Regions from separate parts of the Colwellia sp. SU-HH01217 genome, predicted to be linked through region 1. Evidence: predicted binding sites of a transcription regulator. Region 1 holds the regulator's gene; the other holds the start of a gene.
The links. The regulator LexA, encoded in region 1, represses DNA repair genes until DNA is damaged. The targets are predictions, from matches to a motif close to TACTGTATNNNNATACAGTA.

Region 1 (7,333 bases):
GTTAAATAAAGCTGCATTTCTTCAGAATATCCGTGGGAATATTCGAGCATTTGCAAACCTAGGAAGACGATACCTAATAAAATTGTTATTGCTAACCAGGCTTTTAACTGTGGGCGTTTATTTTTTTCTAGTGCTACATGAGCAAAATGAGCAGTAACAGAAGATGTTAACAGTAAAATGGTATTAATTAGCGGTAAGCCATACCAACCCATGGCAGTAGTTTCTGTGCCGTCTGGTGTTTTTAGTAATGGCCATGTTGCTGTAAAATCTGGCCATAATACTTCCCCTGTCATGGCATTATTACCAGCACCGTCTAACCATGGCACTGAAAACGTTCTGGCGTATAGTAATGCGCCGAAGAAAGCAGCAAAAAACATAACTTCTGAAAATATAAACCAGCTCATGCCTTGACGGAATGAATGATCTAATTGATGGCTATATTTACCCGACATTGACTCGTTGATAACATTACTGAACCAGCCAAACATCATAAAAATTATTAAAGCGATACCGGCTAATAATAAATAGCCGCCAAAACCATTTTGATCCTTTGCAAGATCAGCGACATAATTTGCTGCACCAACTGCAATAAAAAACAGCGCAATAGCTCCCACAATTGGCCAATGGCTCTGAGAGGGTACATAATAGGTTTCATATTCTTTTGTTGTCATTTTATTCCCCATTTAGTATTTACACTCACTCCCTTAGGAGGATGAATTTGTACTACCAGTAATATCGTAGAGTGTGTAGGACAATGTCAGTGTTGTTATCTCAGGAGGTAACTCTAAATCGACATAAAACTGCAATCCCATTTCAACATCTTCATTGGCTTTCAATGGCTGTTGGGTAAAACAAAAACATTCAATTTTTTGAAAATACCCTGCAGCAATACCTGGCGACACAGATGGAACGGCTTGTCCAACTATGTCGTGTGTAGATTCATTTTTAGCGTAAAAATTTACAAATTTGACTTCACCGGGATGTACTTCAATTTCATTTATTGTTGGTTCAAACTGCCAAGGAACTCCCTTGGAATTTCGAGTAATAAATTGCACAGTGACTGTACGAGAAGTATCAACACCGTCTGCAGCATAAACAACTGCAGCCGTATTGGTTTTTCCATTTAATCCAGTGATATCACAAAACACATCGTATAAAGGTACTAATGCAAAACCAAAACCAAACATACCAAAGACGATAAGCAAGAGTTTTTTAACTACTTTGCCATTGGTCGATTTGGTCACGTCTGTAACGTGTTCTGGTTTTTTATCAGTACTTTTTGTCATTATCAATCAACTTTTGGTGGTGTAGAAAAAGTATGATATGGCGCTGGGCTTGCCACAGTCCATTCTAATCCTTCAGCGCCATCCCATGGTTTAGCTGGTGCTTTTTCACCACCTCTAATACATTTGATGACTACCGCCAAGAAAATTAATTGTGATAAGCCAAAAGCAAATCCGCCAATACTTACCCACTTATTAAAGTCTGCAAATTGCAACGCGTAATCAGGAATACGACGCGGCATACCCGCCAAACCTAAAAAGTGCATAGGGAAGAATAATAAGTTCACTGAAATTAATGAACACCAAAAATGCCAGCTCGCCAAGGTGGTGTTATACATATGCCCTGTCCATTTAGGCATCCAATAATAAGCTCCTGCATACATTGAAAACAGAGAACCTGTTACTAATACATAATGAAAATGTGCCACTACAAAGTAAGTATCATGATACTGAAAATCAACCGGTGTTAATGCCAACATTAACCCTGAAAAACCACCAATGGTAAACAAAATTACAAAGGCAATAGAAAACAACATAGGTGTTTCAAATGTCATTGAACCTCGCCACATGGTTGCAACCCAGTTAAAGACTTTTACTCCTGTAGGTACAGCAATTAGCATGGTGCAATACATGAAGAACAGTTCACCAAATAATGGCATACCCGTGGTAAACATGTGATGCGCCCAAACGATAAATGACAACAATGCGATAGAGGCTGTTGCATAAACCATTGAGCTATAACCAAATAACTTCTTACGAGCAAAAGTAGGAATAGTCGTAGATACAATGCCAAAGGCAGGCAATATCATGATGTAAACCTCAGGGTGCCCAAAGAACCAGAAAATATGCTGGAACATAACGGGATCACCACCACCTGCAGCATTAAAAAAGCTCGTACCAAAATACGTGTCTGTTAATACCATAGTGACTACACCAGCGAGTACCGGCATCACCGCTATTAATAGATAAGCGGTAATAAAGAAGGTCCATACGAACAATGGCATTTTCATGTAAGTCATACCTGGAGCACGCATATTCATAATGGTCACTACGATATTAATCGCGCCCATTATTGAAGATATACCCATAATATGAACAGCAAAAACAAAGAATGCCGTACTACCATTTGAATAAGTCGTTGATAACGGCGCGTAGAAAGTCCAACCAAAGTTAGGCGCTCCGCTTTCCATAAAAAATGAACTTAATAAAATGGCAAAAGCGAATGGTAAAATCCAAAAACTCCAGTTATTCATTCTTGGTAATGCCATATCTGGAGCACCGATCATCATAGGTAACATCCAATTAGCAAAACCAACAAAGCCCGGCATTATGGCACCAAACACCATAATCAACCCATGAACTGTTGTTAATTGATTAAAAAAATCAGGCTCTACAATTTGTAACCCCGGCTGAAATAACTCAGCTCGGATCACCATGGCTAAGGCGCCACCTGTAAGTAACATGATAAAAGAGAACCATAAATACAATGTGCCTATATCTTTATGGTTCGTTGTATATAACCAGCGTTTTATGCCAGTCATTTTACCGTGGTCATGAGAATCGTCATGATGGTCACCGCCATGCGAATCTTGATCATTTAAAACGTCTGTAGTCATTTAAATAACTCCTTATTTCGCACTTGCGGCAGCAACATCTGCAGCTTGAATTAAATCGCCAGTTTTATTACCCCAAGCATTTCGCTCGAAGGTAACAACCGCAGCAATTTCTGTCTTTGATAATTGAGATGAAAATGCTGCCATTGCTGGATTTTTAGCACTTCCATTAATCACCATGTCTAAGTGCTTAGCTACATCACCCGTTGCAATAACACCACCATCAAGTGCAGGGAATGCAGGCGGTAAGCCTTTCCCGTTTGGTTGATGACATGCAACACACGCCTTGTTATACACCTCTTCACCCATGGTCATCATTTCAGCCATTGAATAGGTTTTTGATAAATCTTCAGCTGGTTCGGCAATCGCTTCTTCAACTACCGCTTTTGCTTCTTCAACTGGTGCTGCCTTAACTGAGTCTCCCCCAGATACTGCTTTAACATCTGAAGCTTGTACAGCATCACCCGTATTATTACCCCACGCATTACGCTCGTAAGTTACTACAGCAGCAATTTCTTTTAAGCTAAGCTGTTTGCCATAGCCTTGCATACCCGTACCAGCGCGGCCATTGAAGACAATATTAATATGTTCATCAATTGAACCTTGAGTAACAATAGGGCTATCTTTTAATGCAGGAAATGCAGGTGGTAAACCTAAGCCAGAAGGCTGATGACATGCAGCACAGTGTGCAGTGTAAGTTGTTTCACCCAGCGCCATTAAGTCATCCATAGAAGCAGATGCATTAAGTGATGCTTGTTCAGCTTGCGCGGCATTGGCTGCTAATTGATGTTGTTCGTCTAACCACTTAGCGTAATTAGCTTCAGTCTTCGCAATAACGACAATGGGCATAAAGCCATGATCTTTACCACAAAGCTCTGCACATTGGCCACGATATACACCAGGTTTATCTACAATCGCCCAAGCTTCATTAATAAATCCAGGATTAGCATCTTGTTTTACTGCAAAAGCAGGCACCCACCAAGAATGAATAACATCGTCTGAAGTAATTAGAAAACGTATTTTCTTATTGATAGGCACAACCAGTGCTTTATCTACTTCGAGTAAATAATGCTCGCCTTTTTGAGTACCAGCACCATTTTTGTTTTCATATTGATCGCGAGGCGTAGATAAAACTGAATAAAACTCTAAGTCTTGATCGAAATATTTATAATGCCACTTCCACTGAGAGCCAGTGACTTGAATAGTCACATCAGAGTCATCGTTATTTTCCATCTCAATAAGCGTGCTAGTGGCAGGAACTGCCATAGCAATAAGAATAACAATGGGGATTGCTGTCCATAAAATTTCGACAGTGGTGCTTTCATGAAAGTCTGCAGCTTTATGACCCTTTGACTTTCGATGAAAAGCCATAGACCAGAACATCGCGCCAAAAACAACCACACCAATTGCAGTACATATCCAAAGGGCTAACATATGAAGATCGTAAACTTCTTCACTGATCTTAGTCACACCTTTGGTTAAATTTAAACTCATATCGGCCCAAGCTGAACTGGTAAATAAACTTCCCAGCAACAGCCAACCTAGGTTACCTCTCTTCACTCGACATCCCCTCTTCCTCTTGAAGTAGAAAACAAAACGAGGTCACAGTGTAAATCCGAACTCACTGGATCAAATGTTTTGCCACTTGTTATTGTTATTTTAGCTAAATCAGTGTGACGAAAAAACAAACAGAAATCTTCACACTTTTATTATTATTTTTCGTGCTATTTTTGTACGGTTTCTAATCTAGAATCACTTAAAATTTGATCTAGGTCAATCCATAATTTGAAGAGAAAAGAAATAAACTTTAATAAATTCAATTGAGTATTAACTCTAAAAAGAATGAAAAGCTATACACACAAGGGCTGTGCGTTTTTTGTTCAGTAGAAATTAAAATAATTTAAGAGAAGAATAAAACAACAGTTAGCGGTTGTTTTTTATACAGAAATATAACTTAACCTAAGTTCGGCTTAACAAATACTTCTCTAGCAGCTATTGACGCGAAATTTGTCTTGAATTAAGAAAAATTATCAAGCTAGAGGGGAGTAAAATAATTATTTACCTACTTTTCAAATTGTTAACTATATTTTAAACCGAGTTTAGGAACATAGTATAAGACGTGAAATCACCATTGGTTTTTACGCCTAGGTAATTTCACAACGAATAAAGGATTATATTTCATGAAAAACAGTAGATCACTTACATCCAGTCTGCCGCACGAATTACCCCAACAGCTAATCCTTCAATATTAAAATGCTGACTAGTTAAGTCCACTTCAATTGGCGAGAAATCTTCGTTTTCAGCGTGTAGGTAAACCACATTGCCTTCGCGTTTAAAACGTTTCACCGTCACATCTTCTTCAACGCGTGCTACTACTACTTGTCCTTGTTGTACATCAGTTGTTTGATGAACCGCCAGCAAATCACCATCTAAAATACCAATATCTTTCATACTATCGCCGTTAACACGCAATAAGTAATCTGCTGCAGGATGGAATAAGCTGCCATCGATCTTGTAGTGCTCTTCTACATGTTCTTGTGCAAGGATAGGTTCACCCGCGGCAACACGGCCAACAAGCGGCAAACCTTCTTGTTCAGCAAATTCTTCAGCCAACCGTATACCTCGAGAAGTGCCCGCCAACATTTCTATGTAGCCTTTTTTGGCTAAGGCTTTTAAATGCTCTTCCGCAGCATTCGCAGATTTAAAGCCAAAATGGACAGCGATTTCAGCACGGGTAGGAGGCATGCTCGTTGCTGAGATGTTTTCCTTAATAAAATCGAAAATTTGCTGTTGTCTGGGGGTTAAAGGGCGCATAACGGTCCTGTATTATTTATCGACAAATACTGTCAGTATATACAGGCTGTAAATAATGGCAAGTGTTTTGTTTTTTGTGGGTATTTGCGTCACTACTGTATGTTGTAGTAAGTAATATAAAAAATAATATGTAAACTCTGTTTATAAAAAATCCTTTTTTTATAAATTTATAGTATTACAAAAAATTATAGTTTTTTCATTTCCAACTAATGGTGGTCTAGGCAATTCAATATATTTCCCTAGACCAATTTCAGCTCTGTCATCAACCCATTTTTGAGATAACTGTTCAAACAACTCTGACAGCTCATTTTTATTTATATTTTTCAATGTGTTAATTTGTTTCTCTGCAGTATTATTTTCAAATATAGCTATATTGGGGCTTACTTTATAATAAAGTGCTTTATACAAAGTGTACTTAATTTTGAGTTCATCATTGAAGGTTTTGCCAAGATCATCTTCCAGTTTATATGTGTTAGCCAGCTCAAGAATTGATATTAAAACACCGTTTAAAGCCGCTTCCCATAACCAAAAACGAGCTTTCTTAAGTATAGATATATCTAATTCTTTATGTGTGTCATTAAAATCTCTAAGAGATAGAGAAGGATTATAAAATGAACTTCGATGAGAAAACCATTGATAGTTCATTCCTAAAACAAACATCGCTTGTGCATTCCCACTATTGGATTCTCTAATTAATTCGTCTTCACTCAAGAAAGTCAAACTCTGATCTACAGCATTTGCAATAAGTAAATTTTCATTAATATAAGCATTTCCTTCAATCACTTCTTCCAGATTCTTATATTCTTCAATTGTTAAGCATTGGCTATTATTTTTATCTGTAATTGAGATGTTGGATGCAATCGTATTATCTTTATTAACTTGTTCTGATTCATATTCGCTGAATAGGATATTTGGTGTTTCTGTTGAAGTGCTTGAAATATAATTATATAAAAAATACGAAGTAACTATAATTACAATTGAAGTCCATTTTAGCATACTAATTTTTTCCATTTACAAAAAACGAAAAACTAACATTCCCTCTTCAGTTTTACAATTTATTAACTATAACTGTAAAACTGAAGAAGGCAGATAGTATGACGTCGTTTATTGCACAGAATTACTTAAATCGACAATTTAATCCTGATTATATAAATACTTCGTGGTCAGACGATATTACCTATATCCGTACACTGCAAGGTCGGTTGTTTTTAGCGAACATTATGAGCTTATACTCACGTAAAGTGATCAGTTGCGCGTTAAGTTACACCCTAGTTTTATTTTGTATCAACTAATTTATCCTGTGTTTTTAACTCAAAATCACTGGCGTTATGGCGCTCATGTAATTGTTCGTTTAGCTCTCCCCATGTACGATTTACCATAACCCCACGCTTAACGGCTGCTCGTTCGCCAACTGCTTTTGTCCAACGCACTAAGTTTTTATAAGTGTGTGTTTGTAAAAATTCTGCTGCTTCATACACTTTGTTTTCAACCAATGCACCATACCAAGGCCAAATGGCCATATCTGCAATAGTGTATTGATCACCGCACATATATTTATTATTCGCTAAGTGTCTGTCGAGAACGTCGAGTTGTCGTTTAACTTCCATAGTAAATCGTTCAATT
Region 2 (7,333 bases), on a different contig from region 1:
GAGCTTGTAATAACAGGAGAGCTATTACTTCCTCCATAGTACACGCCTCCTGCAAAGGCCCCTACTACTAATAAGACACTGATTACCTTGCCTGCACTCATATTATTCTCCACTTTGTCGTTTATTTTTTTGTTGTAATTGTTGTTGCTGATTAACTTGTTCACTTTGTTTTGATAATTGATATTTTATATCGATAACCGCTAAACCTGATGGCACTTCATTTGGAATTTCTGGTGTTAAGCTTTCATCAGTTAACGCACCTAAAAACTCAACAACCAGCTGCATTTCTTTATCTGTTAAATCAGGCTCAGAAATATGCCAATGCAGTAATAAATCTTCATCTTCAGGCACTGCGTTACCTCGACCATCATTATAGAATTTCACGGTATCTAATAAATTATCGTATCGACCTGAATGCATATAAGGTGCTGATTTTGTAATATTTCTAAGCGTAGGTACTTTAAATGCACCTCTTAATTTTTTCTCGTTGTATGTTTTTTCAGCTCCAACATCAAATACCTGTCCTTCAGGCTCTGGTGTACCAATAACGGCAATTTGATTATTGGTAAATAAAGGTGGTTGATGGCACTCAGCGCAACGGGCTACAAACGAACGAAATACATTTAATCCTGCGATTTCGTTCTCAGTTAAGGCTTGATGATAACCATGAGCATATCGATCATAACGACTATTTAGCGATATTAATGAGGCTTGAAAAGCGCTAATAGCGGTATATACCTGCTCTAAATTTATAGTTTCTTGCTCAGGAAATGCTTGTGCAAATAATGTTGGATAAATTGTGTTAGTTTTCAATGACTGTAAAAGGTTCTCGGGAGTATTTCCCATTTCTTTAGGATCAAACAATGGGCCTTGGGCTTGATCTTCTAAAGTCGTTGAACGCGCATCCCAAAAGAACTTGTCTAAAAAGGCAACATTCCATAATGTTGGCGCACCACGGGTGACTTTTTCACCTGTAATACCAATACTTCGATCTAAGTCGTCACTAAATCCTTTATCAGGTTGATGACAGCTTGCACAAGAAATAGAACCATCTTTGGATAACAGCGGATCAAAAAATAAGTATCGGCCTAAATCAATTTGCTCCGGTGTAAAACCATCTCGATGCTTAGGTAATGAAGTTTGCGTGCCACCTAACCCTCTGTCTTGAACTGAATCATAAAATTGATATAAGGTTACTAATCGGCATATACTTTTCTCTGACTGTTTGATTAACTCAAAACTTGGTGGACAGTTGTCTTTAAGTGCAAAGTTATTATCAGCAATATCAGTAGCATTGCCTATTTGAGTCACCAAAAAACTTAGTATAACCAGGTAAGTTAATAGTGAACCTTTTACAAGTGACGGTAGTAAAAAATTAATCATTAATCGCAGCCTCCCTACTTAACATCACTATTTTTCATAGTAGTAAGGTAATAAACAATATCTTTAAGCTCTTGCCCTGACGTTGTTTTAGCCATCATCGCCATTTGCCTTCCCAGTTTATCGGCCTTTTCTGTGCCACGAATACCTGTGGAAAAGTTATTCATTTGTCTTAATAAGTAGTCAGTATTGAGCATATTCAATTTAGGAGCATTGAAGGCTTTATTTCCTTGACCTTCACCACCGTGACAAGCGCCGCATTTTGCGTGATAGTATCGGCTGCCATTTTTAAGTGAAGCTGCATCTATTTGAGCACTACTTGTCGTATTAACTACGGGTTCAGGAAATGAATTAATAAACTGGCTCAACAGTAAAGTATCACTTTCACTGGTTAGGCCCTTGGCAATACTAGCCATTTGCTTTCCGTGCAAGTCATCTTTGTGAGCGCCGCGCAATGCACTTGAAAAATTGTTTAATTGACGAGTTATGTACCAATCAAATTGTCCTGCAAGTGCTGGAGCATTTAATTGTTCATTACCTTCTCCTGCTGCTCCATGACAAACAGCACATTGTTGATATAAAGCTTCGCCACTTGATGCAGAGTTAGCCAAAACACTCAATGAAAAAATACTGCTAAAAAGTAAAAATAATCGTACCAGATAAGAATAAGAGAAATTAAATAACATCATTAAGCCTTGTAACAAACATAAATATTTATCAGCTAAATATAGAGTTGTTATTTTAAAAAAGCTTACGGATTACCAAAAAAAGCTGACGAATTCTAAAATTCATCAGCAATTATAGGATGTAACTAGGTGTGTTTTACAAAGTTTGCGCTAATATTCTTTTTCTATACTCGGTAGGTGTAGCATGGTGTGTACTTTTAAATACTTTATTAAAAGAGCTTAAACTTCTAAAGCCACTCTCTAACGCTAATGTTAATACAGGCACTCCACTGTATTCATGTTGGCCTAGTTTTTCTGTGACTTCTTTAATACGGTAATAGTTTAAAAAGTCATTAAAGTTACGATAATTTAATTCACCATTAATTAAATGACGTAATTTATATTCATGTATGCAAAGGTGTTTTGCTAAGCTAGAAATTGTCATGCCATCTTGTTGGTAAAGCTTATCTTCAACCATAGAAGCAATCACTTTGCTTAAGGCTTTTGATGGAGCTTTAACTTCTGCAACAGGTGTTACTTTTGTTTTTACCACTTCAAATAAACTTGCCTCACGTAAACGAAATAATAAAAAGTTTGTTCCTGCAATTAATATAGCTAAAAGAAGACTTTTCATTAAATCTAACCAAAGCCACTCTAGTGTCAAAATATCATTCATTACAATCACAAGAAAAAGATACATTGCTGAAAATGTGATAAAGCCGCCGCGAATGTAACGTCTGTCTTGTACTAAATCGTCACGCCACTGCTGAGCAGCAATCATTAGCGCATGAGCAATTAACACCAGCTCTAACAACATAGAGCTATATTTTACAAAACCATAAAACGCTTGATAATCGGATAATTGATACGACCATAACACTTGTGTAATTTCTTTAGTGAGTGGCACGAATAAAGTTAATGAAGCAATTATATATTGCCAACGTTTTAAAATAACGTGATCACCAAATACACTTAAACTCACTAACCAAAATAACCCCGGTAGTGCATTACCACCAATTAATTCAAACCAGTGCGCTAAAGAATCAACAGAACTAGGCGCGTATATTTCTCCAAGCAGATAACCACTACTGCTTATCATCAGTAAAATGTATAAACGAATAGATTGATTTTTATTCCATAGTGGCAGCAAAATAATGGTGCTCATTAACATTTGCGCTAAAACAAAATTATAAAAAAACAGTTGAAGAGATTGCATATAATGAGTTCTATAAGCCAGATAAATTAGAAAAAGGTTAATCAAAAAGAAAAAGTATGACTTTCAGTAGTCTAAACGCAATTTATCAAAATTGAAACTAGATAAATTTTAACTAAAAAAAAACGATAACCGTCGTTATCGTTTTTGTTTATTGATACTTATTGATTCAGACTACTCAGCTTCAGATTCAACCAATACTTCTTCTTTTTCAGCTGGTAAGGCTTTTGTTAATAGTAAGTCTCGTAATTTAGTATCAACATCTTTGGCCATTTCAGGATGCTCCTCTAAATACTTAGCGGCATTTGCTTTGCCTTGACCAATTCGCTCACCATTACAACTATACCAAGCGCCTGCTTTCTCAACAAAACCATTTTTAACGCCTAATTCAATTAACTCGCCTAAACTATTAATACCTTCACCATAAAGTATTTGAAATTCAGTTTGTTTAAACGGCGGCGCAATTTTATTTTTTACGACTTTAACCCGAGTTTCATTCCCGACAATTTCATCGCCGTTTTTAACCGCACCAATACGACGAATATCTAAACGTACAGAAGCATAAAATTTTAATGCATTACCACCAGTAGTTGTTTCAGGGCTGCCAAACATAACACCAATTTTCATACGAATTTGGTTAATAAAAATTAGCATAGTATTCGATTTTTTTAAGTTACTGGTTAATTTACGCATAGCTTGAGAAAGCATACGTGCTTGAAGGCCCATGTGAGAATCTCCCATGTCTCCCTCAATTTCAGCTTTAGGGGTTAAAGCAGCAACAGAATCGACAACAATAACGTCGATGGCACCAGAGCGCGTTAACATATCAACAATTTCTAAAGCTTGTTCACCAGTGTCTGGTTGTGAAATTAACAAGTCATTAATATTCACACCTAATTTTTCAGCATAAATTGGATCAAGTGCATGCTCTGCATCAATAAAAGCACAAACTTTACCTTTACGTTGAGCCTCTGCGATTACTTCTAGTGTCAGGGTTGTTTTACCACTTGACTCTGGTCCATAAATTTCAACCACACGGCCTAAAGGTAAACCTCCAGCACCTAGCGCAATATCTAATCCTAACGAACCTGTAGAAATAGTTTCTACATCCATCGTATTATTATCGCCAAGCTTCATAATAGATCCTTTACCAAATTGTCTTTCAATTTGGCCTAAGGCTGCTGCTAATGCTTTTTCTTTATCGTCTTTCATATTTTGCTCCGCTGATAACTTCTGGAATTTCGTTTTGATGAAGCAAGTATACTGTATGGTCGTACAGTATCAAGTTTTTTTACAATTTATTTTTTTATTAAGTAAAATAATAAAAACCTATACTTTTAACTTATTGATATAAATAAATTATATCATCCTTAATAACTTTTTAGAAAAACCAACAAAAAAGTTACTAAATCATATACTGCTGATATTACAGTAACCTGTACAGTTGTTTTCAACATGATTGTACCGCGCGCAAAATCCTTTTTAATTAACAAAATAATTAAGATCTCTCCTCAAGCTTTATGTCATAATCTACAGCTTCAATTTTACATGACCATACGAATAAAAAGATTTAAATGACAACATCACCGCAAGATTTAAGTTCTCACACCCCTATGATGCGTCAGTATCTAACCATTAAAGCTGAATTTCCTAATATTTTAATTTTTTATCGTATGGGGGATTTTTATGAATTATTCTTTGATGACGCTAAAAAAGCTGCTGATTTACTAGATATATCGTTAACAGCACGAGGTAAAACAGGCGGTAATGCTATTCCTATGGCTGGTGTTCCTTATCACTCTGTTGATACCTATTTAGCTAAATTGGTTAAATTAGGTGAGTCGGTCGCTATTTGTGAACAAATCGGCGATCCTGCCACAAGTAAAGGCCCTGTTGAGCGAAAAGTTGTTAGAGTAGTCACTCCCGGTACCGTTAGTGACGAAGCCTTACTTGTCGATAAGCAAGACAATTTAATCGTTGCTATTTTTGAATCGCCAGCAACTTTAACTAAGAATATTTTTGGTTTAGCTTATCTCGATATGACTAGCGGCCGTTTTGTATTAACTGAGCCACAAAGCCAAGAACAGTTACTCGCCGAATTGCAGCGACTTACCCCAGCTGAGCTTCTCTACCCAGAATCATTTAAACAGTTTACTTTAATTGAGAGTTACAAAGGTTTACGTCGCCGCCCAGACTGGGAATTTGATTTAGATACGGCAAACAGTTTATTAAATCAACAATTTGGCACTAAAGAACTTACCGGGTTTGGTGTAAATGATAAGACATTAGGTTTGTCTGCCGCCGGCTGTTTATTTCAATACGTAAAAGAATGTCAACGTAGTTCATTACCGCATATTAGAAATATTGTTTGTGAATCTTCTGCTACTGGCGTTATTTTAGATGCTGCAACTCGACGAAACCTTGAGTTAACGACGAACTTACATGGCGGTACTGAGAATACCTTAGCATCAGTTCTAGATAAATCAGCCACCCCCATGGGATCTCGTTTATTAAAACGTTGGATTCATTTCCCACTAAGGGATATTGATGTTTTAACAAACCGGCACAGTGCAATTAGTGATATTTTAGCGGCTGATCAACATGTTGATTTACACAATCTATTGAAACAATTAGGTGATATAGAGCGTATAGTTTCGCGCATTGCGCTTCGCTCTGCTCGCCCTCGTGACTTTGCCCGCCTGAGAAATGCTTTAATACTGCTTCCTGAGTTACAAGAAAATTTGCAGGTGTTTACTACGGGGTATCTACCTACACTAGCAAAGAGCAGCTTACCAATTTCGAGTATTCAACAATTACTTGAGCAGGCACTGGTTGAGAACCCACCAGTGTTGATACGCGATGGCGGCGTTATAGCGCCAGGTTATCATGACGAACTCGACGTACTTCGCGATTTGAGCGATGGTGCTACCGACTTTTTAGCTCAACTTGAAGCAAAAGAGAAACAGCGTACAGGTATTCAATCATTAAAAGTGGGTTACAATAAAGTTCATGGTTTCTTTATAGAAATAAGTCGCAGTGCTGCTAGTGAAGTGCCCGACGATTATATACGCCGACAAACGCTAAAAAATAATGAACGCTTTATTACTGAAGAATTGAAACAGCACGAAGTGACGGTGTTAAATGCACAAAGTAAATTTTTAGCATTAGAAAAACGTTTATATGATCAATTATTTGATCAAGTACTCCCTGAGCTTGAGAGGTTACAACGATTAGCTCAGGCAATTGCCGAATTAGATGTACTAAATACTTTTGCCCAACGAAGCGAAGCGCTCAATTATGCCAAGCCTACTTTATCGAAAGCGCCAGGTATTAATATAGAAGCAGGCCGCCATCCGGTTGTAGAGCAAATGACTCAAGATGCCTTTATCGCTAACCCTGTGGTATTAACGCCTCAACGAAAGATGTTAATCATCACAGGACCTAACATGGGGGGTAAATCAACCTATATGCGACAAACGGCATTAATTGTACTTTTAGCACATATTGGTTGCTTTGTTCCGGCAAGTGCTGCGAATATTGGCATGGTTGATCGTATATTTACACGCATCGGAGCATCTGATGATCTTGCAAGTGGTCGTTCTACCTTTATGGTTGAAATGACGGAAACTGCAAATATTTTGCATAACGCCACAGAAAAAAGTTTAGTACTGCTTGATGAAATTGGTCGTGGTACAAGCACCTACGATGGTTTGTCTTTAGCTTGGGCATGTGCAGAAATGTTAGCGATACAAACTAAAGCTTTTACATTATTTGCTAGTCATTACTTCGAGTTAACACAGTTGGCAGGGCAAATAGATGGCGTTGCCAATGTCCATCTTGATGCTGTTGAACACAATGACAACATTATTTTTATGCATGCGGTTCAAGAGGGAGCTGCGAGTAAGAGCTTTGGTTTGCAAGTGGCTCAACTAGCCGGTGTCCCTAAGAAAGTGATCCAACGCGCTAAACAGCGCTTAAGTGAATTAGAGAGTAATCAAACACCTTCTGTTTTACCCAATGATGAGAGTTTATTTGAGCAGTTGTCTTTAGTCGATCAAACACATCCAATAGTTGA

Region 2: a site for LexA is predicted at 4,520-4,539, ahead of recA (recombinase RecA). Genes of this name have one in related genera too.

What each region holds. Positions count from the first base shown of each region.
Region 1 is NZ_BAAJLX010000009.1:108,131-115,463, forward strand. It holds gene AC27G3_RS12320 (cytochrome c oxidase subunit 3) at 1-671, opposite strand, end outside; gene AC27G3_RS12325 (cytochrome c oxidase assembly protein) at 705-1,286, opposite strand; gene ctaD (cytochrome c oxidase subunit I) at 1,289-2,899, opposite strand; gene coxB (cytochrome c oxidase subunit II) at 2,912-4,390, opposite strand; gene lexA (transcriptional repressor LexA) at 5,096-5,710, opposite strand; gene AC27G3_RS12345 (hypothetical protein) at 5,870-6,706, opposite strand; gene AC27G3_RS12350 (hypothetical protein) at 6,805-7,002, shown strand; gene yghU (glutathione-dependent disulfide-bond oxidoreductase) at 6,985-7,333, opposite strand, start outside.
Region 2 is NZ_BAAJLX010000002.1:304,559-311,891, forward strand. It holds gene AC27G3_RS04520 (parallel beta-helix domain-containing protein) at 1-101, opposite strand, end outside; gene AC27G3_RS04525 (cytochrome-c peroxidase) at 103-1,383, opposite strand; gene AC27G3_RS04530 (c-type cytochrome) at 1,398-2,069, opposite strand; gene AC27G3_RS04535 (AraC family transcriptional regulator) at 2,203-3,210, opposite strand; gene recA (recombinase RecA) at 3,433-4,470, opposite strand; gene mutS (DNA mismatch repair protein MutS) at 4,833-7,333, shown strand, end outside.